4 regions of the Paenibacillus sp. NMA1017 genome follow, and region 4 is predicted to be linked to each of the others. Evidence: riboswitches for the same ligand, from Rfam matches in the RefSeq annotation. Region 4 holds a riboswitch; each other region holds the start of a gene.
The links. A riboswitch is a leader RNA that binds a small molecule or an ion and turns the genes downstream of it on or off. The one in region 4 is predicted to bind cyclic di-AMP.
Positions count from the first base shown of each region.

Region 1: it holds a riboswitch for cyclic di-AMP, as region 4 does, so the genes downstream of both, AC5ELV_RS04655 (hypothetical protein) here and AC5ELV_RS24220 (resuscitation-promoting factor) in region 4, are expected to answer to the same signal.
Region 2: it holds a riboswitch for cyclic di-AMP, as region 4 does, so the genes downstream of both, AC5ELV_RS21365 (3D domain-containing protein) here and AC5ELV_RS24220 (resuscitation-promoting factor) in region 4, are expected to answer to the same signal.
Region 3: it holds a riboswitch for cyclic di-AMP, as region 4 does, so the genes downstream of both, AC5ELV_RS25285 (C40 family peptidase) here and AC5ELV_RS24220 (resuscitation-promoting factor) in region 4, are expected to answer to the same signal.

Region 1 is NZ_JBZXYR010000001.1:1,011,007-1,016,631, reverse strand. It holds gene AC5ELV_RS04670 (alpha-L-rhamnosidase-related protein) at 1-2,243, shown strand, start outside; gene AC5ELV_RS04665 (helix-turn-helix domain-containing protein) at 2,373-2,573, opposite strand; partial or broken gene AC5ELV_RS04660 (glutathione peroxidase) at 2,999-3,229, opposite strand; cyclic di-AMP (ydaO/yuaA leader) riboswitch at 3,696-3,868, shown strand; gene AC5ELV_RS04655 (hypothetical protein) at 3,984-4,379, shown strand; gene AC5ELV_RS04650 (potassium-transporting ATPase subunit F) at 4,562-4,639, shown strand; gene kdpA (potassium-transporting ATPase subunit KdpA) at 4,789-5,625, shown strand, end outside.
Region 2 is NZ_JBZXYR010000011.1:19,326-24,950, forward strand. It holds gene AC5ELV_RS21355 (ABC transporter substrate-binding protein/permease) at 1-1,268, shown strand, start outside; gene AC5ELV_RS21360 (amino acid ABC transporter ATP-binding protein) at 1,255-1,977, shown strand; cyclic di-AMP (ydaO/yuaA leader) riboswitch at 2,213-2,381, shown strand; gene AC5ELV_RS21365 (3D domain-containing protein) at 2,388-3,056, shown strand; gene AC5ELV_RS21370 (polysaccharide deacetylase family protein) at 3,254-4,060, opposite strand; gene AC5ELV_RS21375 (NADH:flavin oxidoreductase/NADH oxidase) at 4,366-5,388, shown strand; gene AC5ELV_RS21380 (PspA/IM30 family protein) at 5,476-5,625, shown strand, end outside.
Region 3 is NZ_JBZXYR010000019.1:14,477-20,101, reverse strand. It holds gene AC5ELV_RS25295 (M1 family metallopeptidase) at 1-1,336, shown strand, start outside; gene AC5ELV_RS25290 (hypothetical protein) at 1,348-2,175, shown strand; cyclic di-AMP (ydaO/yuaA leader) riboswitch at 2,452-2,589, shown strand; gene AC5ELV_RS25285 (C40 family peptidase) at 2,595-3,095, shown strand; gene AC5ELV_RS25280 (GNAT family N-acetyltransferase) at 3,399-3,905, shown strand; gene AC5ELV_RS25275 (4a-hydroxytetrahydrobiopterin dehydratase) at 3,984-4,283, opposite strand; gene AC5ELV_RS25270 (hypothetical protein) at 4,401-4,694, opposite strand; gene motA (flagellar motor stator protein MotA) at 4,882-5,625, shown strand, end outside.
Region 4 is NZ_JBZXYR010000015.1:81,021-86,645, forward strand. It holds gene rsmA (16S rRNA (adenine(1518)-N(6)/adenine(1519)-N(6))-dimethyltransferase RsmA) at 1-13, opposite strand, end outside; gene rnmV (ribonuclease M5) at 21-566, opposite strand; gene AC5ELV_RS24220 (resuscitation-promoting factor) at 713-1,861, opposite strand; cyclic di-AMP (ydaO/yuaA leader) riboswitch at 2,133-2,413, opposite strand; gene AC5ELV_RS24225 (TatD family hydrolase) at 2,615-3,385, opposite strand; gene AC5ELV_RS24230 (HD domain-containing protein) at 3,428-4,711, opposite strand; gene AC5ELV_RS24235 (AbrB/MazE/SpoVT family DNA-binding domain-containing protein) at 5,043-5,297, shown strand; gene rsmI (16S rRNA (cytidine(1402)-2'-O)-methyltransferase) at 5,422-5,625, opposite strand, start outside.

The sequences.
Region 1 (5,625 bases), on a different contig from region 4:
GGGCTGCAATTATTTTTTTTCGCAAGGAGCTTGTGCTGGAGCAGGGCGTGAAATCTGCGGTGTTTAAGATCAGTGCCGATTCACGGTACAGGCTTTATGTTAATGGGGTTTCCGTGGCGCAAGGACCTTGTAAGGGCGACTGTCACGTCTGGTATTATGACGAGATCGATGTGTCCAAGGAACTGCGCCAGGGTGTCAACGTCTTCGCAGCTATTGTGCTGCGCTATCCCCAAGAGCATGATAAGGGCAATCATTCGGTGTGGAGAACGGAAATGCCGGGGTTTTATGCGGACGGGACAATTATGCTGCAAAATGAAGAGCGTCTCACGTTCGGCACGGATGATACCTGGAAATGCTTCTATGCGGATCACATCCGTGTAGGCAAAGGCAATCCCTATTTCGAACCGCTGCAAATTACGGAACAGGCGAAAGGGGATGCCCGGTCTTTTGGCTGGAAGCAAGAGGGTTATTCCGACCTGGAATGGGGTCATGTGTTTGCTTATCCGCAATCCGGCGTCAAAAAGGCGGTCAGTCCCGGCGGGTTAAGTCCAAGACCGATCCCCTTTATGTTTGAGAAGCCGCGAAGCTTCGATAGCGTGGTATGCGCAAGAACGCCGGAAACCGATGTTAAGGCATGGGAGAAACTGATCGGAGAAGAAGAAGCGTTAACGATTCCGGCCGGTACAAAGGCTGTTGTGGAGATTAGCGCCGGGGCGGAGACGACCGGATTTTTGGAGATGGCATTTGCCGGAGGAAGAGGTGCCAAGCTTTCCGTTCTTTGTGCGGAAGCTTATGTTTACCCTGTAGATGACCAGGCGGCCCGTCCTGCGGTTTTCTTCAAGGGAGATCGCACCGATTTCCAAAGCGGCTATTTGCCGGGCGTGGCGGATGAATACGAAATCGGTGGCTTCGGTTCTGTGGAGCGGCCCGAAGAATACGAGCCCTTCTGGTTTCGGACCTTCCGGTTTGTGCAAATGGCCGTCGAAACCGGAGCGGAGCCGTTGACGATCGTCCGCTTGGGCTATCGCGAGACCGGATACCCGCTCGATGTGCAGACGAAGGCGGAAGCCTCTGATCCTTCGCTGTCCGGAATCTGGGACATCAGTGAGCGGACTTTGCGTCTTTGTATGCATGAAACCTATGAGGACTGCCCGTATTACGAGCAACTGCAATATGCGATGGACTCGCGCTCGCAAATTTTGTTCACTTATGCCATCGCCGCGGATGATCGGCTGGCGACAAAGTGCATCGACGATTTTTTCCGATCCCAGCGTTATGACGGCTTGACGAACAGCTGCTATCCTTCTACCGGCCCCAACGTGATCCCCGGGTTCTCCATTTACTACATTTTAATGATTCACGATCATATGATGTATTTCGGTGACCGGAAGCTGGTCGAGAAGCTGCTGCCTTCCGTGGAGAGAGTGCTCAGGTTCTTCGATGATCGCCTGGATGAAACCGGGTTGACGATGAAAACTTCGGAGGGAGGCATGGGGGATCCCTATTGGTCCTTCGTCGATTGGGTGAGGACCTGGGACAGAGGGGTTCCGAACGCGATTCGTTACGGTCCCGTCACCTTCGACTCGCTGTTATACCGGATGGGGCTGCAAGCGGCGGCGGATTTGGCCGGTTATTCAAATCGGCCTGATTTGGCGGCAAGTTTCCTGAAGAAAGCTGAAGGCATCAAACGTGCCGTGCTCGCTCACTGTGCAGGCAAGGACGGCCTGATTCAGGACGGCCCGGGATTTGAGGAATACAGCCAGCACGCGCAAGTATTCGCCGTATTGACGGATGTGGTTACAGGCCCTGAAGCCCGCAGGCTGATGGAAATCGCTTTGGCCGATGAGCACATGGCCAAGTGTTCCGTGGCAATGGCATATTATCTGTTCCGGGCGCTGGAGAAGGTGGGACTCTATGAACGAACCGATGAATTATGGGGCTTATGGAGAAATATGCTGAAGAACAAGCTCACGACGCTCGTGGAAGATGATGTCAGCGAACGCAGTGACTGTCATGCATGGGGGGCGGTCGTCCTGTATGAGCTTCCGTCTGTCATCTTGGGCGTAAGACCGGCGGAGCCGGGATATGCAAGTGTTCGCGTCAACCCGGTTCCCGGTTATTTGGACTGGGCGAAGGGCGAGGTCATCACTCCGAAAGGAGCCATCAAGGTCCAGTGGGCCAAAGGCGATGACGGAAACATCGATTTAAGCGTGGATGCACCGCCGGGAGTACGGATCGTTTGATCATCGGCACCTATTGAACAAGCTCTTGAATTTTTCCCTAGGGGAGATTCAGGAGCTTGGTTTGTTAAAAACAGAAATCGAGATAAAGAATCAAAAAAAAAGATATTTTTACAAGCTATAGCATCAATTTTACTGTATGTCATAGTTCGCAAAGATTTCTATAAACTTGTGGATCATATCTAGATTTTGAGTTTTAGGGCTGGTCTTGTTAAGCTCCCAGTTATGAATTGTCTTTTCATCAACTCCCATTCGTGCACTTAATTCTCGCTTGGTCAGACCATGATAATGTCTGTTTTTTTTATTTTCTCTCCCAAAGTGCCTTCCTTGCACTGAAGCAGCCTAAGCCTTCGAAATTGGATGACATTAAAGTAACGGCCTCTCACTAACAGATTGACTGCTGCTAGTTTGGTAGGATTAAACATGAAATATAAGTCGCTTGGCAGTAAGTGAGTGCTACAAAATTCTTCAACTTCGAAATGGACAAACCCGTTTCCCGCAAACAGCTAATGAAACGCAGCCACTCAATATGTTCTTCTTCATTTTTCAGCAAGGTGTCCAATCGTAAACAATTCTTTAGCCATTTGATTCGTCCTTTCAAACACGCTATCATTAATATATTTCATAGAGGATTGGGATTCAACTAACGGAGAACGTTAGCTCAATATTGCAGCGGCAGTCTAGGACTTTATTTTCTCGTCCAAGACTACCGCTGTTCTTATAGCTGGGACCAGTCTAATACTTTATTTTCTCTGGACACCTAATACGCCTGGAGCGGTGTGGGGAAGGTAGCGAAATAAAGGGTGTGCCTGATCACCATTGACATCTGTCTTGACGAACATCGGAAAGGTAACCCCGTAGTTGATCTGGCAAAACTCCGAAATTTCCTCACTGGAACCCGGCTCTTGTTTGGCGAATTGGTTGCTGGGGAATCCCAAAGGGAGTTCTTTTCCTTGCAGGGTTTTGGCGCCGTATTCATAAACGATTATGGTATCCCTTCTAATTCGATATTCTGCAATTAAATTGTAGGCAATTTAAAGAAGGGTTGCAAGTCTGGAAAAGCTGTATTAAGCCTTCAGCCGCTGTAAAATCGAATTTTGTTCAAAACAGTAAATCGCAACGCAAATGGAGCGAATTAAGGTGTTTCTTCTTATAAAAGCAGGTTCAATCGGTGTTTAGCTGGTACATATAGCGTATTTTCTTCTCTTTTTACAAAAAAAGGCCAATAACGCCTTACCTTACGCCAATATTGACATGCTTGTCATTTTCAAAAAGGGATGAAAAACAGAGATTGAAGGAGCTGTGAGAAGCATAATTGTATTGTAAGCGTTATTATTAATCTTCTATGCTCTAAAGGCCGATTTATAACCCCGCAGTTATGCTTTACAGTCTTCCATGCGCGGGTGTATGATTCAAGACGTAATTTCAAATTAACTTGAATGAAGCAACAACGAAATGTCTATAGCGCTGAATTTTGCAGTTGCAAAAGCGGGGGAACCAATCGAGACTGTACGGCTTCGGAAGCCGTGTGTCTCATGGGGTGAATTTTCCGGTCAAGTGCCAGAAATAGGGCGACTCTCACGTCCGAATCCGACAGCTAACCTCGTAAGCGTACAGGGAGAGGCAACAAACCGCCGTGTGCAGCCATGGTTTATTTTATCATGGATATGTAAGAAGCCGGAGGAAAGCCTTTTTCCTTCGGCTTCTTTTTGTTGTCTTTTTATACCGGGAGAGGAGCTACTGATGGAAGGTCGGTTAATTATTGTCACTGCACCGAATGAAGCGGGCAGAAGTTTTGTGAAATTGCTTATTTTCAAAAAATTGGCGTTTGCAGTTCTCACGAATAGCGCCCAGGAGGAACGACAACTCAAAAAAATGGGTGTGGAGCACATTGTCCGCATCAATACCATGCAAGCGGGAAAATGGAATTTTCCAAAAAAAGAAATTGGTAGTGTGTATTTGTTCGAGAACAGCTTGAATCTGACTTGCCGTTTCCTGCAAATATGTCGGCCACTAACATCGGAATCGATCTATGTTATTACGCACGGCTGTAATCCACAAGGAATTTATCGGGGATTGGGAGCGGACCATGTGATCTACACATTGAACGGAGAGGTGGGTTTTCTGCTGAACGGATAAGCACTTATAACATAGTTGTTTTATGATTTTATGATGAAATAAGAATGGCGATCTAAGGACCGAACGGAGGGTATAAACATGATGGATATATACATGCTGCTCGTCATGGCTGTGAGTTATGGAGTGATACTGCTGTTTGTACGCTGGTGTGATGCGCAGACCTCTAAAGGAGGACGAAGAGGATGATCGTTATACTTGGGCTTACGGCTATTGTATTTATGTATTTAATCTACGCACTCCTGAACCCTGAAAAGTTCTAGTTAGCTATAGGGGATAGAGCGGGTGGAACAACAGATCTGAATGGTAAGCATCATAAGTAGCAGGTTTTCGCAAACGTGTGCACATGTTTGGTGCTCTGAAGCAGGTCTGTTGTTCCAAACGTAGGAGCATTTTGGAGGAGGAATAGAGGATGGAGCTGCTTCAAATTGGAATTGTGATCGTCATATTGCTGCTCTTGGTAAAGCCAGTGGGCACCTATATGTATCACGTATTCTCGAATGAACCCAATCGGACGGATCGGATTTTTGGCGGAACAGAAAAGCTGATTTATAAGGTAGTAGGATTGAAGAAGCTGGAGAGCATGCGTTGGACTACGTATGTTATGAGTTTCATTGCAACGAATGTCGTTCTTGTGGCGATCAGCTACTTGCTGTTGCGTTTACAGGGAATGCTTCCCGGTAATCCGGTTGGAAACAGTAATATGGAAGCATCACTAGCTTTTAATACAGTAATCAGCTTTATGACGAATACGAATCTCCAACATTATAGCGGAGAAAGCGGGCTTACGTATCTGACACAGATGGCGTTCGTCACGATGATGATGTTCACTTCGGCTGCTTCCGGTTTTGCGGTTGCTGCGGCTTTTATGAGAGGATTGACGCGGCGCGGTGAAGGGATGGGCAATTTCTTTCAGGATTTTATTAAAGCCATCATAAGGATTTTTCTGCCGCTGGCCTTTGTGCTTACGCTGGTGCTGGTTGGATTGAAGGTACCGCAGACACTACAGCCTACGGCGGATATTACGACGCTGAGCGGAACACAGCAGCAGATTTCTATGGGACCCATTGCTTCTCTGGAGTCCATCAAGCATTTGGGGACGAACGGGGGCGGTTATGCGGGAGCTAACTCTGCGCATCCTTTTGAAAATCCAAGTCCTTGGACGAATGTGCTGGAAATTTTGGCAATGTGGGTAATGCCGGCTTCGTTGCCGTATACCTTTGGATTGTTTGCTCGTAATCGTAAGCAG
Region 2 (5,625 bases), on a different contig from region 4:
TGGAAATCGCCAAGGAAATCGCCAAAGATTTGGGTGCGGAGATGGTTCCTGAGGACATGAGTTTTGACTCTTTGCTGCCTGCTCTGCAAAGTGGTCGCGTAGACCTGGTACTGTCCGGTATGACACCGACGGATGAGCGCAGAAAAAGCATTGATTTTTCAGATGTATATTATCGCTCCAAGCAAGTCATTATGGTACGTCCAGAGGATAAAGACAAATATCCTACGATGGCTGCTTTGAAAGGCGAGAAGATTGGCGCACAAAAAGGGAGTATTCAGGAAGAAATTGCTCAAAAAGTGCCCAACGCCTCTGTAACCTCACTGGACAAAATATCCGATCTGGTACTCCAGCTTCGGACCCAGCGTATCAACGCTGTTGTGATCGAAGATACGGTTGCTAAAGGTTACACGTTAGATGGTACCGTAACACTTGCCAAGGCGGTGCCTGAGGATGCCGGAGCAGAAACAGCTGTAGGTATACGCAAGGGGAACGCAGAATTGCTTGCCTCTGTAAATAAAACGTTGGCTCGCCTGAAAGCGGACGGGTCGATTGAGAAGTTTTCCACAGAAGCGAGCGCGCTCTCTGCAGATCGACAGGTTTCTTCTAATAACATCGTAGATATTTTTTGGAAATACCGCAGTTTTTACGCTACGGGTATCGGCTACACATTGTTGCTGTCTGCACTCGGAGTACTGTTTGGATTTATCATTGGTCTGATCGTATCCTTGCTGCGGATGAGTGGTATAAGTATCATTGAGTGGTTAGGTACCACTTATGTAGAGATCCTGCGTGGCACACCTATGCTGGTGCAGCTCATGATCATTCACTACGGGGTTGCTTTGACGTTGGGTGTCAATTTTACTCCACTCCAGTCTGGTATAATCACATTGTCTTTGAATAGCTCGGCATATCTGGCTGAAATTTTCCGTGCAGGTATCCAGGCAGTAGACCGTGGACAGATGGAAGCTGCCCGTTCGTTGGGTATGGGACGCGGCAAAGCTATGCGACATGTCATTTTGCCGCAAGCATTTAAATCTATTTTGCCTGCTATAGGTAATGAGTTTATTACGATCATTAAAGAATCATCCATTATTTCGACCATTGGGATGGTGGATATTATGTATCAAGCCCAGGTCATTAAGAACATTACCTACGAAGGATTAAGTCCGTTCGTAATCGCAGCCGCTATTTATTTTGTAATGACATTCAGCTTATCTAAGCTGCTGGGTTTATGGGAAAGGAAGTTGAGAGCCAGTGATCACCGTTAAACAACTGCGTAAATCGTTCGGCAAGAATGAGATTTTAAAAGGCATTGATATAGATATCGCCAAAGGAGAAGTTGTCGTTATCATCGGCCCCAGCGGTTCGGGGAAGAGTACGTTTTTACGTTGCATGAATCTGTTGGAACAGCCGACAGAAGGGGAGATTTTGTTTGAGGATGAGCCGATTACAGCTCGTGGTCACAATATTAATGTAACCCGGGAGAAGATGGGGATGGTGTTCCAGCATTTTAATCTGTTCCCACACAAAACAGTGTTGCAGAACCTGACGCTTGCACCGACGCAGGTTAGAAAACAGTCAGGGAAGGAAGCGGAAAAAATTGCATTAGAACTCTTGCGTACTGTGGGGCTCGAGGATAAGAAGAATACCTATCCGAACCAGTTATCTGGTGGTCAGAAGCAACGTATTGCGATTGCGCGTGCTTTGGCCATGCAGCCGCACGTAATGCTGTTCGATGAGCCCACTTCTGCATTGGACCCTGAAATGGTTGGAGAGGTTTTGGATGTAATGAAGAAGCTCGCCGAAGGCGGCATGACCATGGTAATCGTGACGCACGAAATGGGCTTTGCCCGCGAGGTAGGCGATCGAATCATCTTTATGGATAACGGTCAAATTGTAGAGCAAGGTACACCAGAGCAGGTATTTGGCACTCCAAGCCATGATCGGACCCGTGATTTTCTTGCCAAAGTGTTGTAAGAAAATGCTGATATGAGCTATAAAAAAAGCCCTCCGTTTGACGGAGAGCTTTTTTTCTTTTTGTCACCATTTCCCCATATTTTCGTAACAAATATCGATTTCTTGGTGACAAAATTGTAACGAGTATAGTATGATGTTCAAGGTTCCCAACATTTTCATGCGGATAAGGTTACAAAATTGTGATATTATGCAGTAAGCCAAAACTTACCGGGACAGCATGCGATTATGACACACGCTGAATGCTGGGCCCAAACTATGGGAAGTGCGGGGGACGTAACAACGGCAGTCATTCCGATACGTCATAAGACGATGTGGAATATGCCTAGGGGTGAATTGCATAAGCATAGGGCTTCTCCTGAGTCCGAATCCGACAGCTAACTCCGTAGGCATAACAGAGGAGGTACATATCTTTGAAACATCTAAAACATATTGGTAAAACGATGAAATTTGCGGTGCTTGCCGCAGCTATTGCAGGGCTGGCACAGACGGCAGGAATAGCGGATGCTGCTTCGCTTCACACTGCGAAAGAGGGCGATACCTTCTTTTTGCTTGCTCAACGTTATGGAGTATCGGTAGACGAGCTAACGAAGGCGAACCCAAACATTGCCTCCAACAATATATATGCAGGTCTGCAAATTAAGGTGCCTGGCGAAAAAAGTGTGAAGGCAGCTTCGGATTCGCAGCCGCAGCTTCTTACGGAGAAAGCACCAGCGAATGAGGGGCCAACGATTGAAGCGTGGGGCAAAACATTCAACTATAGCAAAATAGTTGACGTTAAGGCTTCAGCGTATTCTGCCGCAGCCGATGAGAATGGTAAATGGGGAGCAGTGGACTACTACGGTAATCCGCTTAAACTAGGTACAATTGCGGTGGACCCGAACGTCATTCCGATGGGCACGAAAGTGCTGGTTACGGGCTATTCTCACCCTGGTTTGCCGGATCATTCTTTTGTAGCTGTCGCTCGCGATCAGGGTAGCGCCATTACAGGAAAGCGGATTGATATCTTCATTCCTGGCAACAAATCATTTGTGAACGACTTTGGCTTTCAAAATGTGAAGCTGTACGTTATTGATAAATAGCATTGTAGTATATACGGTTTAATTAAACATAATATATATTATGTAAACTTAATACCTGTATCTTACAACATATAGCTAGATCGGACTCCTATCAGTCCTATCCGTAAAAAAAGGCTGTCTTGACGAGCAGAATACTTCTGCTGGTAAGACAGCCTTTTTACGTTGCTTTAGCTTGTAGCTGAATCATAAACATATAGTTATTTCCGTTCCGATGTGTGGAGTAGCAGGGGGACTGTCACAAATTTGTAGCCCTTAGCTTTTAGAGAGTGAATTAGACCCGGCAGAGCTTGCACAGTGCCTTGCAAGTTAGAACTTTGACCTCCACCTGCGTGCATTAAAATAATGGAGCCCGGCCCGGTAGCTGGAATCACATTGCGCTGAATTTGTGTTTTACTTAATCCCTTCCAATCGAGAGAGTCTACATTCCAATTGACAATCATGTAGCCATGACGACGTGCCCACTGGATTTGAGGCTCGGTGATTTCGCCGTAGGGTGGACGAATCAACTTGGGGCGAAAACCTGCGCTGGCTTGTAAAATACGTTCTGTTTTTGTAATCTGGTTGCGAAAGCGTTCTGGTGTGGCCTTCCTAAAATCTGGATGAGTATAGGAATGGTTTCCTATAGCATGACCTTCACGGATTATACGGCGTATGATCCTCGGATGCTTTTCCGCACGGTGACCGACGATGAAAAAGGTGGCTTTGATGCCGTTAGTGTGTAATACGTCCAAAACCTGCGGCGTATACCTAGAATCGGGCACATCATCAAAGGTTAGGGCAATTTGGCGGGTGTGTGGGCCGCACATTTTAAAAATGTCCGCATGTTTTTTTCGCAGCATTGCTAATGTAGGAGTTGCTCGATCTGTGCTCTGATGTACAGAAGAAGCAACAGCTGCTTCCTTGGGATGGGGCGTTCCGGTGTTGGGAGGCGCATCCGCGTGAACGGGTAAACTTGAAAATGCTAGTAACAGTGCCAAGCATGGCAACACTCCCCTGTACGGCATATGTATCCCCCCTTTCCGTGCAGTGGTACCTAGTGGTGCTCTCGACTATTATGCACTTGTCCTATTAAAAATATGCTGGTAACCAAGTTCGGCTCATAAACAACTGAAAAGAAACCCACGATGAAACGACTATCCATGAAGATGATGGAGTTAAACGTACATATTCTCTTAAACATGGCCGAAAACAGGAGCATTTTCCCAAGTTTTAGCCTTACAACGAATTCGGTATACCATGACAGCTGGTGTATAATGGGGATGCAATTCATAATTATACAGACATGGTATTGAAGGAAGGATGGATAAAAGTGACCGACTTGTTTACTCCTTATCAATTAAAGGGGCTTTCTTTAAAAAATCGGATTGTCATGCCCCCGATGTGCCAATACAGTGTGGAGGCCGAGGACGGAAATCCGACGGATTGGCATCATGTCCATTATGTGAGCCGAGCAGTAGGAGGTACTGGACTTATTATTGTGGAAATGACAGCGGTTCATCCTAATGGACGTATTACGGATCGTGATTTAGGTATTTGGAGTGACGAACATATTCCTGCATATCGTAAGATTGTAGAGGAAGTACACAAGTATGGTGCCAAAATTGGCATTCAACTAGGCCACGCTGGACGCAAGGCTGAAGATGCTGAACAACCTGTGGGTCCGTCCTCAATTCCTTTTAGTGAACGCTTTAAAAAGCCGCACGCCTTAAAGACAGCTGAAGTCAGGGAACTGGTTCAGGCATACAAAGAAGGTGCGCGCCGCGCGGTGGAAGCCGGTTTTGATACGGTTGAGATACATGGCGCTCACGGCTATCTGATCCATCAATTCCATTCGCCTTTAACAAATACCAGAGAAGATGAATATGGGCAGGATTTGTCACTGTTCGGTGTTGAAGTCATACATGCTGTTAAAGAGGTTCTTCCTGCTGATATGCCTGTGCTTATGCGGATATCTGCCAAAGAATACGTCGAGGATGGATATAATGTGGAATACATAACAGGCGTAGGGGAACGATATCGTGATGCGGGCGTGGACATTTTCCATATCTCTTCTGGTGGTGAGGGTCCGATTGGCTCTGGCGGAGGCCCGTCTGCGCGTGCCGGCTACCAGGTGGACTTGGCTCATACCATTCGTGAAAAGCTGAACGTACCTGTAATTGCTGTTGGCTTACTGGATGATTATGAGGACGCCCGTCGGGTTGTTCAGCAGAAAGAAGCTGATCTGGTAGCAATAGGCCGTGCCATGCTGCGTGATCCCTATTGGGCGTTGCACGCATCGCGGGAGCTAAAAGTACAGGCCGACATCCCAGAGCCTTACTTGCGCGGCTTTTAGATATTTTTGAAACCCTCTTTGCAAAGCTTGCGTAAACATGTGTACAGAGCTTAAAATTTAAGCATTCAACTCTAGGAGGAACTTCACATGTCTATTTTCAAACGATTAAGAGATCTTACAATGTCCAACATTAACGCCATTATCGACAAGGCAGAAGATCCAATTAAAATGACGGATCAATACATTCGTGATATGCAAGAGGACCTGGAAGATGCAGAGAAAGCGGTAGCCGCTCAA
Region 3 (5,625 bases), on a different contig from region 4:
GGCAGGACAGTGGTTCCCGAAGCTCAGTGTCTACGAGACTGCAGGGCAGCGTGGACGCGCCGAGGAGGGCTGGAACCTCCACCAGTATCATGGTAACTCCGAGTTTTATGCCGATTTTGGAATTTACAGCGTACGGATTCGGGTGCCTGAAACTCATATCGTAGCAGCGACCGGATTTCCCACCCGTGGTGCCGTCCGACAGAACGGCCAAAAAATATATCAATTTTATGCCGATGATGTACACGATTTTGCCTGGTCCGCTTCACCCAACTTTGTAACCGTAGAAGAACCCTTTTCTTCTGCTGAAGTCCCTGGTGTCAAAATCAAGCTCTACCTTGACCCGTCGCACAAGGAGCTCAAAGGACGCTATATGAGCGCAGCGAAGGCCGCTCTTTCCTACTACAGCAAATGGTACGGGCCTTATCCATATTCCACCCTGTCCATCGTCGTTCCACCCAAATTAGGCAATGGAGCTGGCGGCATGGAGTATCCGACACTCATCACGGCCGCTGCTGCGGGTAATCTGAATCCTGGCTATAGTCTGGAACGGACATTAGTTCATGAGATTGGACATCAATATTTCTATGGAATGGTAGCCAATAATGAATTTGAGGAGCCGTGGCTGGATGAAGGCTTCACCTCCTATGCAGAGGAGCGGCTTATGGAGCAAGAATATGGGCTTACCCCCAACTTGCCATTACAATCGGGACAGGTAGCCTCCCCACAGCCGCTAAACCGTGAGTCATGGAAGTACGGCTCGGCTGCTGAGTACGCGCAAAATGCCTACTCTCGAGGCAAGCTGGTACTACGGGGCATTGAACGTCAGGTCGGTATGAAAAAAATGGATCGGATTATGCGGACCTACGTACAGACGTACCGATTCAAGCATCCGTCCTCCCAGGATTTTCAACGTATCGTGGAGAGAGTCACCGGACGCTCATGGAGCCACTATTTTGAACAGTATGTATATGACGGCCAGATGGCAGACTTTTCAGTGGATCATATCACGAACCACAAGCTGGAGAATGGATATGAAGCCGTCGTGACGGTCAGCAAAAAAGGGGCGGATTACCCCAAGATTCCCGTCCAATTTACCTTCAAGGATGGGACAACGATATTCAAGGCTTGGGACGGCGCGGGCAAAAGCACAACTTTTCGGATCAAAAGTACTTCTCCCGTTTCCTATGTAACCCTTGATCCTCTATATACCATTGCACTGGAGAACAAGCATATTAACAATAGCCTAAAAGCCGAATTGGACGAAAAGCAACAAACCCGTTGGAGTGTAAGTGTAACCAAGCTGTTGGAGACACTGCTTGGAAGTCTGTCATGGTGAGGTGTCTATAGATGCGGACTGTTATAAAAGAGGGCTGGGCGCTGGTGCGCATACGATTCTATATCGTTATCATTTTATTTCTGTATCGACTACTATGGGGGGTGTTTCTCTATCGGCTGGTGCAGTCTGCCGTTATCCCGCTATTGCTTCGTTATCCTGATCAGGGTCAAAACGAGCTGGGACAGACCTTGTTTTGGATGGAGAGCCAGATTGCTCTGATGGACAGCCGGGAAGTACATGTGTATTTGTGGATACTGCTAGGGGCGACTGTACTACGCATACTGATCACTCCCTTCATTAGAGCCGGAATATATCAAAGCCTGCATACCGATGCGACTGAACCGCAAAGCCTGTCCTTTTTCAAGGGTATGAAACGCCATGGCATGTCGTCGCTGTTGTATTACATCATCGAGTTGGGACTGCTGTTGCTTCCCGCCTTTTGGATAGTACCGAGACTCTACCCTATTGTAGCAGGTACGCTTCAATCTCCCTCTTACCTGCTGCATTTGTTGCCCTATGCCATGGGATGGATGGCATACGGATGGTTCATTCGGCAGTGCATCCTGTATATGCAACTGGGTACTGTCGGTGGTCACGCCATACTATCGTCCCTGCTCGCCTTCTTTCGCCAGCTCCTCCCAGCTGTCGGTATATCTCTTTTGCTCGGTGCTTGTGTGCTGCTGGTCTTCGGTCTATTTGGCACCGTGGCGATGATTTGGACTGGTATGCTGGCGCTCATTCTCCAGCAATCGTATCATTTTGTTACTAGTCTGGTCAGGCTGTGGCATATCAGTTCGCAGTACAGACTATGGCATACCGATATCTCCAATAGAAGCTAATCCCTGCCTTTATGTTTTTTACTTCATTTCCGTCTGTCGAAAAACCTTGATTCATACCCGCGCAAACGACACATAACTGAATACTGTTAACAAGATCTGTTCCTGGGACATTAGGAGCAGATTTTTTTTGTAACTTTTTGCAATGAAACATTTGCCAAAGCCAGCCGTCTTTGTTACAATAATCGCAGTGAACTGATAGTAACAACTTTGTAATCTTTATTGTAACCTTTATCTCAAAAATATCGTTATTGTGAATACTGCTCTCCAAGGTGCACATCTTAAGTTAAGCCTAATTCCTGGCACCTAGGAAGCGGGGGAACCAGTTTGGGTGAATTGATCTCGCAACAGAGTGGTCATAGGGGAACCTTCTACCGAATCCTTAAGCTAACCTCGCAGGCATTGGAAGGGGTATATTTTTTTTGAAGAAGAAGCTAACGATCGCAGCTATGGGTCTTGCCATTGCCTTTACATCTTTTACATTCGGTGGCGGCAGTGCATATGCAGACTCTAAGATGGACCAGGTCATTCAAGATGCCAAAGGAACGAGCTACAGAAGCGGAGGCACTACACTCGAGGGATTCGATTGCTCCGGCTTCACAATGTATGTATTCAACAAACTGGGAATTAAACTTCCGCATCAATCCGGATCACAATTCAAAATGGGATCTTCTGTATCCCGCGATGAAATGAGACCTGGGGACCTGGTGTTCTTCAACACCACAGGAAGAGGCATTTCCCATGTAGGTATCTTCGTAGGTGAAGGGAAATTTGCCCACTCCTCGACTTCACGTGGTGTAGTAGTTAGCTCACTGAACGAAAATTATTACGCTAACCGCTATGTCGGTGCAAAAAGAATTATGAGCACAGACGCTTACCATTCTGTAGCTTCAGAAATTCCTGATGACGATAACGTAGAATAACTAACGCACAGCAAGCTAACCCTAGCCGCAATTTGATTCTGGCCGGAATCGAATTGCGGTTTTTTATGTCCACACCATCAGCAATTATTATCATAACTGACGAACTGAAGCCACAAAAGGTTTCAGTTTTAGCGAACATCGTCGGTTTTACCGTCACCGCTGGGGGAGCATATGAGCAGTAATTCCTTCTTATTGAATGTATAACCGACTTGGGTTTGAAATAAACACGCTTGCCATTCCCCTGCAACTTGTCTACAATCTGTTGTTAATGATTGAAGTACCTGTAAAAGGAGGATGGAACACATGCCTGCCTCAATATCCAACTATCGGATCGTACCGATGGACGAGCATCAAGCGGCTGCAATCTGTGAGTGGCGCTATGATCCACCTTATAATATATACGGTTGGCTCCCCTGGGAACAAATGAAGGCGCTTGAAGTCGAATTTGGAAGTCCCGCGCTTCGCCAAGAGCAATATGTTGCCGTACTGGATGAAGAGAACAAGCTGACGGGATTTGCTCAATATTTTCCTATGATTGGTGTGACACGGCTAGGTCTTGGAATGCATCCTGAAAGATGCGGACATGGCAAAGGCGCTGATTTTGTCCGTGCCATTGCAGAGGAAGCCCAACGACGCAATCCGAAGAATGAAATTGATCTAGAGGTGCTCACTTGGAATGGGCGCGCTATCCGGGCTTACAAGGCGGCTGGATTTGAGCTTACAGATACCTATGAACGCCAGACTCCCGATGGCAAAAAACCATTTTATTGTATGGTATATCGTCCCGAGCACCCAACCCAGGTTCTATGATAAAAGCGCCTTCGGCATACAACCGCGATGTTGTATAGCGAAGGCGCTTTTATCATCATACGACAGATCATTACAAGCTCAATGACTGCTGCGCATTTTTTCAAAAGCTTCATTATATTGTTGGGCTTCCTTAATATCCACGGCCATAATACCGCCGTCGTCCCAAGAGGTCAAACGTAGAGTCACGGTCTTGTAATCAATCGTAATAAATGGATGATGATTGAATGCTTCAGATATAGCGGCAACTTCATCCACGAATGCAATCCCTTTCATAAAACTGGAAAAATTATATTTCCGAACGATCCAACGTCCTTCCTCCAGTTCCCAGCCCTCCAGTTTCTCCAGATGTGCTTCAATCTCTTCTTGTGTAAAAGGCATGTTACGAACTCCTCCCCGTTTATACGGAAGCCTTTCGACCGCTTAAATACGGCCAAAACTACGATATATTGGTGTACATATTACCACGGCCCCGTTGATAAATCCATAAGACGGACCTCAAATCAAAGGGACTGACGTCAGCTCCTCGTCCCCAATGAGTACATAGATACGATGCTGCTCCGGCTCATAGATCACAACGCCACTGCCTACAGTGATTGTGGGCTCTGTACCCAGTGCATAAAATAAGTCTTCTGCCAAAGCTTCATTGACTTCCTGACGTCCCGCTGGGTCCAGCCTGTCCCAATCTTCTGCTTCCATCTCAAAAAATTCATAGCTATCTGGGATGCGTCCCACAGCCTCTGTCAAATCGTTCAAAATTTGTTCATACTCACGCCCATGCTTTACTCCCATGCCATTTCCTCCAATGGTTCCGCCATTCAATACATAATCACCTTATTATACCGGAAATTCGCACTTAACAAAAAAGAGAGTTTTGTCGATAAATACTATAATCCGTCTTGTAATGACGCGCTTGGGGCAAGGACGACCCCGGCGGCATGAAAGGATTCAAAATCTATTCTCATGGATGAGGTGTATCATGCAAATTTCAACCATTATCGGACTTGTGCTCGGGATTTTGTCACTGGTCGTCGGGATGATCTTAAAAGGCGCTCCGGTCGTCAATCTGGTCAATAATCCCGCTGCTTACATGATTATTTTCGTCGGAACGGCAGCGAGTATATTTATGGCCTTCCCGATGGCAGAAATCAAACGGATTCCGAAGCTGTTCAAGGTTATTTTCACCGAACAAAAACTGTTAGACCGCAAAGAGCTCATCGGTACGTTTACCGAGTGGGCATCTATTACCCGTCGTGAAGGTCTGCTCGCCTTGGAATCCAAGGTAGAGGAAATCGACGATCCCTTTATGCGTGGCGGCATGCGAATGATTATTGACGGCAATGATCAGGAATTCGTACGGGACGTTCTGATGGAGGATATCAATGCTACCGAGGATCGACATCGCTCTGGCGCGCTGATCTTCTCCCAAGCCGGTATGTACGCTCCAACGCTCGGGGTACTCGGTGCGGTTGTAGGTCTGATCGCCGCTCTAGCCGACCTTAGTGACATGGAAAAGCTCTCTCATGCCATTGCAGCAGCCTTCATTGCGACGTTGCTCGGTATTTTTACAGGTTATGTCCTGTGGCATCCGATGTCCAACAAGCTGAAACGGTTGTCCAAAAAAGAAGTGGAGCTTAAATTAATGATGGTCGAAGGTCTGCTTTCCATTCAATCGGGGATATCGACGATTGCCATCAGTCAGAAACTGACGATCTTCCTGACT
Region 4 (5,625 bases):
GAATCCCTGTCATACGGATATCACAATCCTTCACTTTCAATTTGTGCCAGCGCCCCGGCAAATTCCTCACGACTGATCTGAAATACAGAGAGCCGTTTATGTAGCTGCTTTCCGTTACAATAACCAATACCCAGCACATTCCCCAAGGCCATACGGCGTGCAGCAGCATTGGGGTGGGTGATGAGTCCAGCATCAATCAGGTCCGCCCACTCAATCAGCGGGTCGGCGCCTTCTACTGTCGTATGAACTCGTGCGAGAGCGTGTCTGATCGCTTCCGGCGAGGCATTCTCCACGCCAATATCTCCTTTGCGCGTCGCTTCTGCCTCGGGTATAAAGGCCTGCTTGCAGCCGGGTACCTTGGAAGCGATAATCTTACGGATGCGCTCCCCTGCATGATCGGGATCGGTTAAAATGATGACCCCTCGCCGCTCCTGCGCCAATGCAATTTTACGCAGCGTCATTTTATTAATGGCTGAGCCGCCAGTTTCTATCGTATCCGCTTCAACAGCGCGGCGAATGGCCACCGTATCATCCCGACCCTCTACCACGATCACTTCCTTGATCATTTGCGTTTCCCTCCACTGCTACACAGCAAGCTATATTTATCTTTCCCTGTTTTTGAAAACAAAATAAGAAGAGGATATCCTCTTCTTAGCATGGTATAACTATGTTGTTAATACTATCGCATTGCCCTCAACATACACAACCTGTTTTAGTTGATTTCAGGCTTTACCGGTCCGATAACATATACGGTTTTACCGTGCTTACGACCAAATTGGTTGGCTCGGCTCAAACTCTCATAATACACATCGATTTTGTGGCCTTTAATGGCACCACCGGTATCCTCCGCACGGCGGAAGCCCACCCCTTCGATATACACCCACCAGCCGATTGGAATTATACTCGGATCGACAGCGATGGTGCGTCCTTCCGTGACGCGCGTGCCGGATGCAGTACGTGTACCGATACCTGGCTCCTGTGAGGAATACGCCGTCATGGAGACATTTTGTAAAACTTTGCTATATTTGAAATTGACGCCTGCTTTGCGTACAGCACTGCTCGAACTAACCGTTGTTGCCTTAACCGCATCATTGGGACCGACGGAAGCAGCCAGAACGACCGGTTTTTTCTTCGTTCCTACCGCAATGACCTTATCCACACGGTTCTGTGCAACTTCCTTGTTAACCAGCTGTTTGGATACCAACTTTCCATCATGATATACCTTTTGAACGTGCTGGACTACCACACCCGATTTGCCGCTTTGAATGATCCGATTATCGCCTTTATAAAGACTCGGATCGGCCGTTTTGATGATCTGATAAGGCACCTGTTTTTTCTGTTCGACCTGCTGTTTCTTCACACGGACGATTTTTATGTCCATGTTAGACGAAACAGAAGCATCTAGCGCAGGATAAACTTTATCCGTTGACGATAATTTATAGCCCGAGGTACGAATGGCACCTTCTACTGTATTTTCTGTTGTGTACAGCTTTTTCGTCTCATTGCCTGAAGATACTTTAACTTGATTGGCACGTTTAATCACTACGCGATCCCCATCCTGTACTGCTCCATTTAGCGGCATGGAAACTGTATCATGCGGCTGAAGTGAAATGGAATGCTCGCTCAGCAAATCTTGAAGATTGGATTCCCGGGTTTCTACCGCAGATGCCTTGCCATCGATGACAAAAAAGACTTGTTTTTTTGATTGCGTGTACATCAGAATTGAAATCATAATCGTTAGCGCGATTAGAAAAATAGCAACCAAGGCAGCCTGGCGCACATTCTCTTGCTTCCAACGCAATACGTAAGACATGCTGGATGAGCGTGACTCATGGGTCTCCTCTTTTTGGAAAATGCCCATTTCCTCCGTCCTCCTTACATAGCCCGCCGTCTGGAGTAAGACATAGTTGAGATTTGACGTGACTATAACAGATTTTCTACAAGACAAGCCCAAACTGCGACTGTCCTGCACCATGTACCCGTCTTCGCGGCATGCTGTCCTCCCCTGTTTAACCACAGTATGATGACAGATTTTCTTTTATTCACAACAAAAAAAGCCAGAGAAAGAGACTAGAGAGCTCTTTCGTGGCTTCCGGCATGTGTGAATATGCGGGAAAACTCATGCACGAGATGGCTTCTCTCTTGTTACGCTTACGGGGTTAGCTGTCGGGTTCGGACGTAGAGAGTCGCCCTAGCTTGGGTCAACCGCTCATGGCGGTCGCCTTCACATTCACCCCGAAGACCCAGAAAGAAATCGAAATACGGCCCCTCCACCTGTTCAATCCCATCCGGGAAAAGAATTTCGGTCGAGCCGGCTAGCGGAAGAGACATTCTCTTCTTGCATACGCCGGACGTACTGTAAGCCATATCGGTTCCCCCGTTCCCTGTAAAAGGGACTCAGCGAGACTGGTTCATGAAATGACTTGTTGATGTTTACATTCAAACAACAATTCACTGAAAAGATGATATCCTGTTTCTATGCATGTTGTAAAGCAGGTTTCAAGTACATTTTTTAAAATATTCGGTTAAAATATTGTAATATTCTCGAGTTTCCTGCAACAAATTCATGATTAGCTTCGTCTATCTCTTTATTTTGATTGATTTCTTCACTTTTTCATTGAATGTCAAATCGTTCCAAGGCATTTTGGGTCGTTATTGACACTAATTCCTCCACTGTAATTCCCTTGATTTGGGCTGCAGCCTCTGCTACCAGTCTCACATGTGAAGACTCATTTCGCTTCCCACGGAACGGATGCGGCGTCAGGTAGGGCGCGTCCGTTTCAATGAGTAGACGATCCAGCGGCACCTGTGCGAGCACCTCTTTTGGCTGCTTGGCATTTTTGAACGTTATTGGACCACCGAAGGAAAGGTGAAATCCCATATCCAGCACCATTTTAGCGGTCTCCCAGCTACCCGAAAAGGAGTGCATGACTCCGCCAATCTCACTCGCTTTTTCCTCGCGCAAAATCCTAATAATATCTTCATGGGCATCCCGGTTATGAATAACAATGGGCATTTTGAGCTCACGAGCCAGACCAATTTGACTTCGAAACACCCGATGCTGCACATCCTTCGGTGATGTATCCCAATAATAATCCAGACCGATCTCTCCGATGGCTACAACCTTCTTATGACTGCATAACGATGCAATCCATTCTAAATCGCCCTCCTGCATTGTAATCGCATCCTGCGGATGCCATCCAACTGCCGCATAAATAAAATCATACGTTTCGGCCAATTTCATAGTGGATGGAATGGTCTCACGATTAAATCCGATATTGATCATCCGCGTTACTCCTGATTCGACAGCACGTGCTATAACTTCTTCACGATCTTCGTCAAATTGTGGCGCATCCAAGTGAGTATGAGTGTCGAATAAATCCAAGGTTTTCATCTCCTTTTTTTACTTACATTTCTATATAGTTGTCTATTCTTTGACAAAATAATTCCTTATTTCGGCAGGAAGCCTGTCTTTTACCGCGTTCAATTTATTCTGGGGAAAATACATATGATATTTTCCTCGGTGAATACCACTTATTGAGCGCACAATTTCCGAAACTTCGGATATTTCTCTCACCTCGCCCTGACGTCCAAGCAGTAAAATCTGGTTGTCCGTCGAGCCACCCTGCCGAAACACATCATAAGGAAGATCTGTCGGGAAATCAATTTCAAAATCATATTCAGGGTGCAAACCAGCCTCTTTCAAAGCTTCCCGAATACTGTCAATGGTATCTGTATCCATATTTTCAATCTCTACATATTTATACAATCTACGGTCCATAAACCGGCTGCTCAAATCGCTTAAAATCTTGTCTTTTTCTCGTTTCCACTGGCTAAATACGGTCTGGATCAATGACTCGTCTAGCATCAGATACTGCTCTACTGTAAGCTCTCCTTTCAACAGATCCGGCAGCGGGTCCAACAGAAAACCAAACTCATATCCGTTTTTAAACAATTCCTTTGCTCGCTTGAAAATTTTACGTAAAAGGATTTCCGAGCTGCGTGTTACAGGATGAAAATAAATTTGCCAATACATCTGATAGCGTGACATTAAATAATCTTCTACTGCATGCATACCTGATTCCTTCACAACAATTCTCCCATTATGAGGACGCAGCAGTCGTAAAATACGATCCAAATCAATCGTGCCGTAGTTGACACCTGTCGAATGAGCATCCCGCAACAAATAATCCATACGATCGGCATCTAGCGGACTGGTTACCAAGTTGACAACAATCGGCTTATCATACGTTTTGGCTATAACCGCAGCCACCTTTTGTGGAAGCTTCTCGTCGACTTGCCGTAGCACGGCGTTGATCTCCGTGTCTCCCAGTACAATGCGGCATGTCCAATCCTCATGGTTCATATGAAAGGCTTCCTCAATTGAATGAGAAAATGGGCCATGCCCCACATCATGCAATAGAGCTGCACACAGAGCAACCAGCCTTTCCTCCTTCGGCCAATCTGGGAAATCTCCACGTTCAAATTGAGAAATAATACTTCTCGTAATTTCATATACGCCCAATGAGTGTGAAAACCGGCTATGCTCTGCTCCATGAAACGTAAGATACGATGTGCCTAACTGCCGTATGCGCCGTAAACGTTGGAACTCCGGCGTGTTGATCAACCGCCATATCACAGTATCCTGAACATGGATGTAATTATGTACCGGGTCTTTAAAAACTTTTTCTTCACTGAGTGGCTGGTGCAAGATATCAGCTCCTTTAATATTCGGAATAATGGATTAAAATACAATAAAATCCTAAATGATTTCCCTCATTCGACATTCTTTGTCGTAATATGTCGAATTATAGTTTTTCGACATTTCCAAATCGACAAACTGAATAAATCATCAATAAAATAAGGCAATGCACATGGGTAAAGCTCTTTAATCTAAATACTTTTGCATAACCAGGCTGTTACTACATTTTTAAGGTTGACTGTTTTGGGAATCGTTGGTATAGTAAATATCAGAAAAGAGAAAATTTTGTCGAATCATGACACTTATATTATTTTAAACGGCGAGAGGAGCCTGATTTATTATGATGAAATCCACTGGTATTGTAAGAAAAGTTGACGAGCTCGGACGTGTTGTTATTCCAATCGAATTGCGCCGTACCCTGGGAATCGGAGAGAAAGACGCTTTGGAAATTTATGTTGATGGCGAGCGCATCATGCTTAAAAAATATGAGCCTGCTTGTATCTTCTGCGGCAATGCTGAGAACGTAATTTACTTCAAAGGAAAAATTGTTTGCCAAGATTGCATTTCTGAAATCCCAACACCTGTGACAAACTGAGAATTTTAGTATATAATAGACTTATCAGATATTGTTAATTCTAACCTTTTTCATATATACTCCTTGTTGCCTTCCACGGTTTGAACCCAACCGTTGGAAGGCCCTTTTTTGTTTAGGCAGATATTCATAAGAGTGCGTTGTAAACATCTCTCTTGGAGATTGAACGATCTGTGGCTGTACGCTTCATTGCATCCTTGCGTGTAAGTCCCTCTGCCTCGTAATGTGCGACGTGGGACTCCAAAGATAAGGACTGCCACCATGCCTGACGTTCCTGTTCCTCTTCCTCTTCGTCTTTTCCTTCAACCACCAGACAATACTCACCAATCGG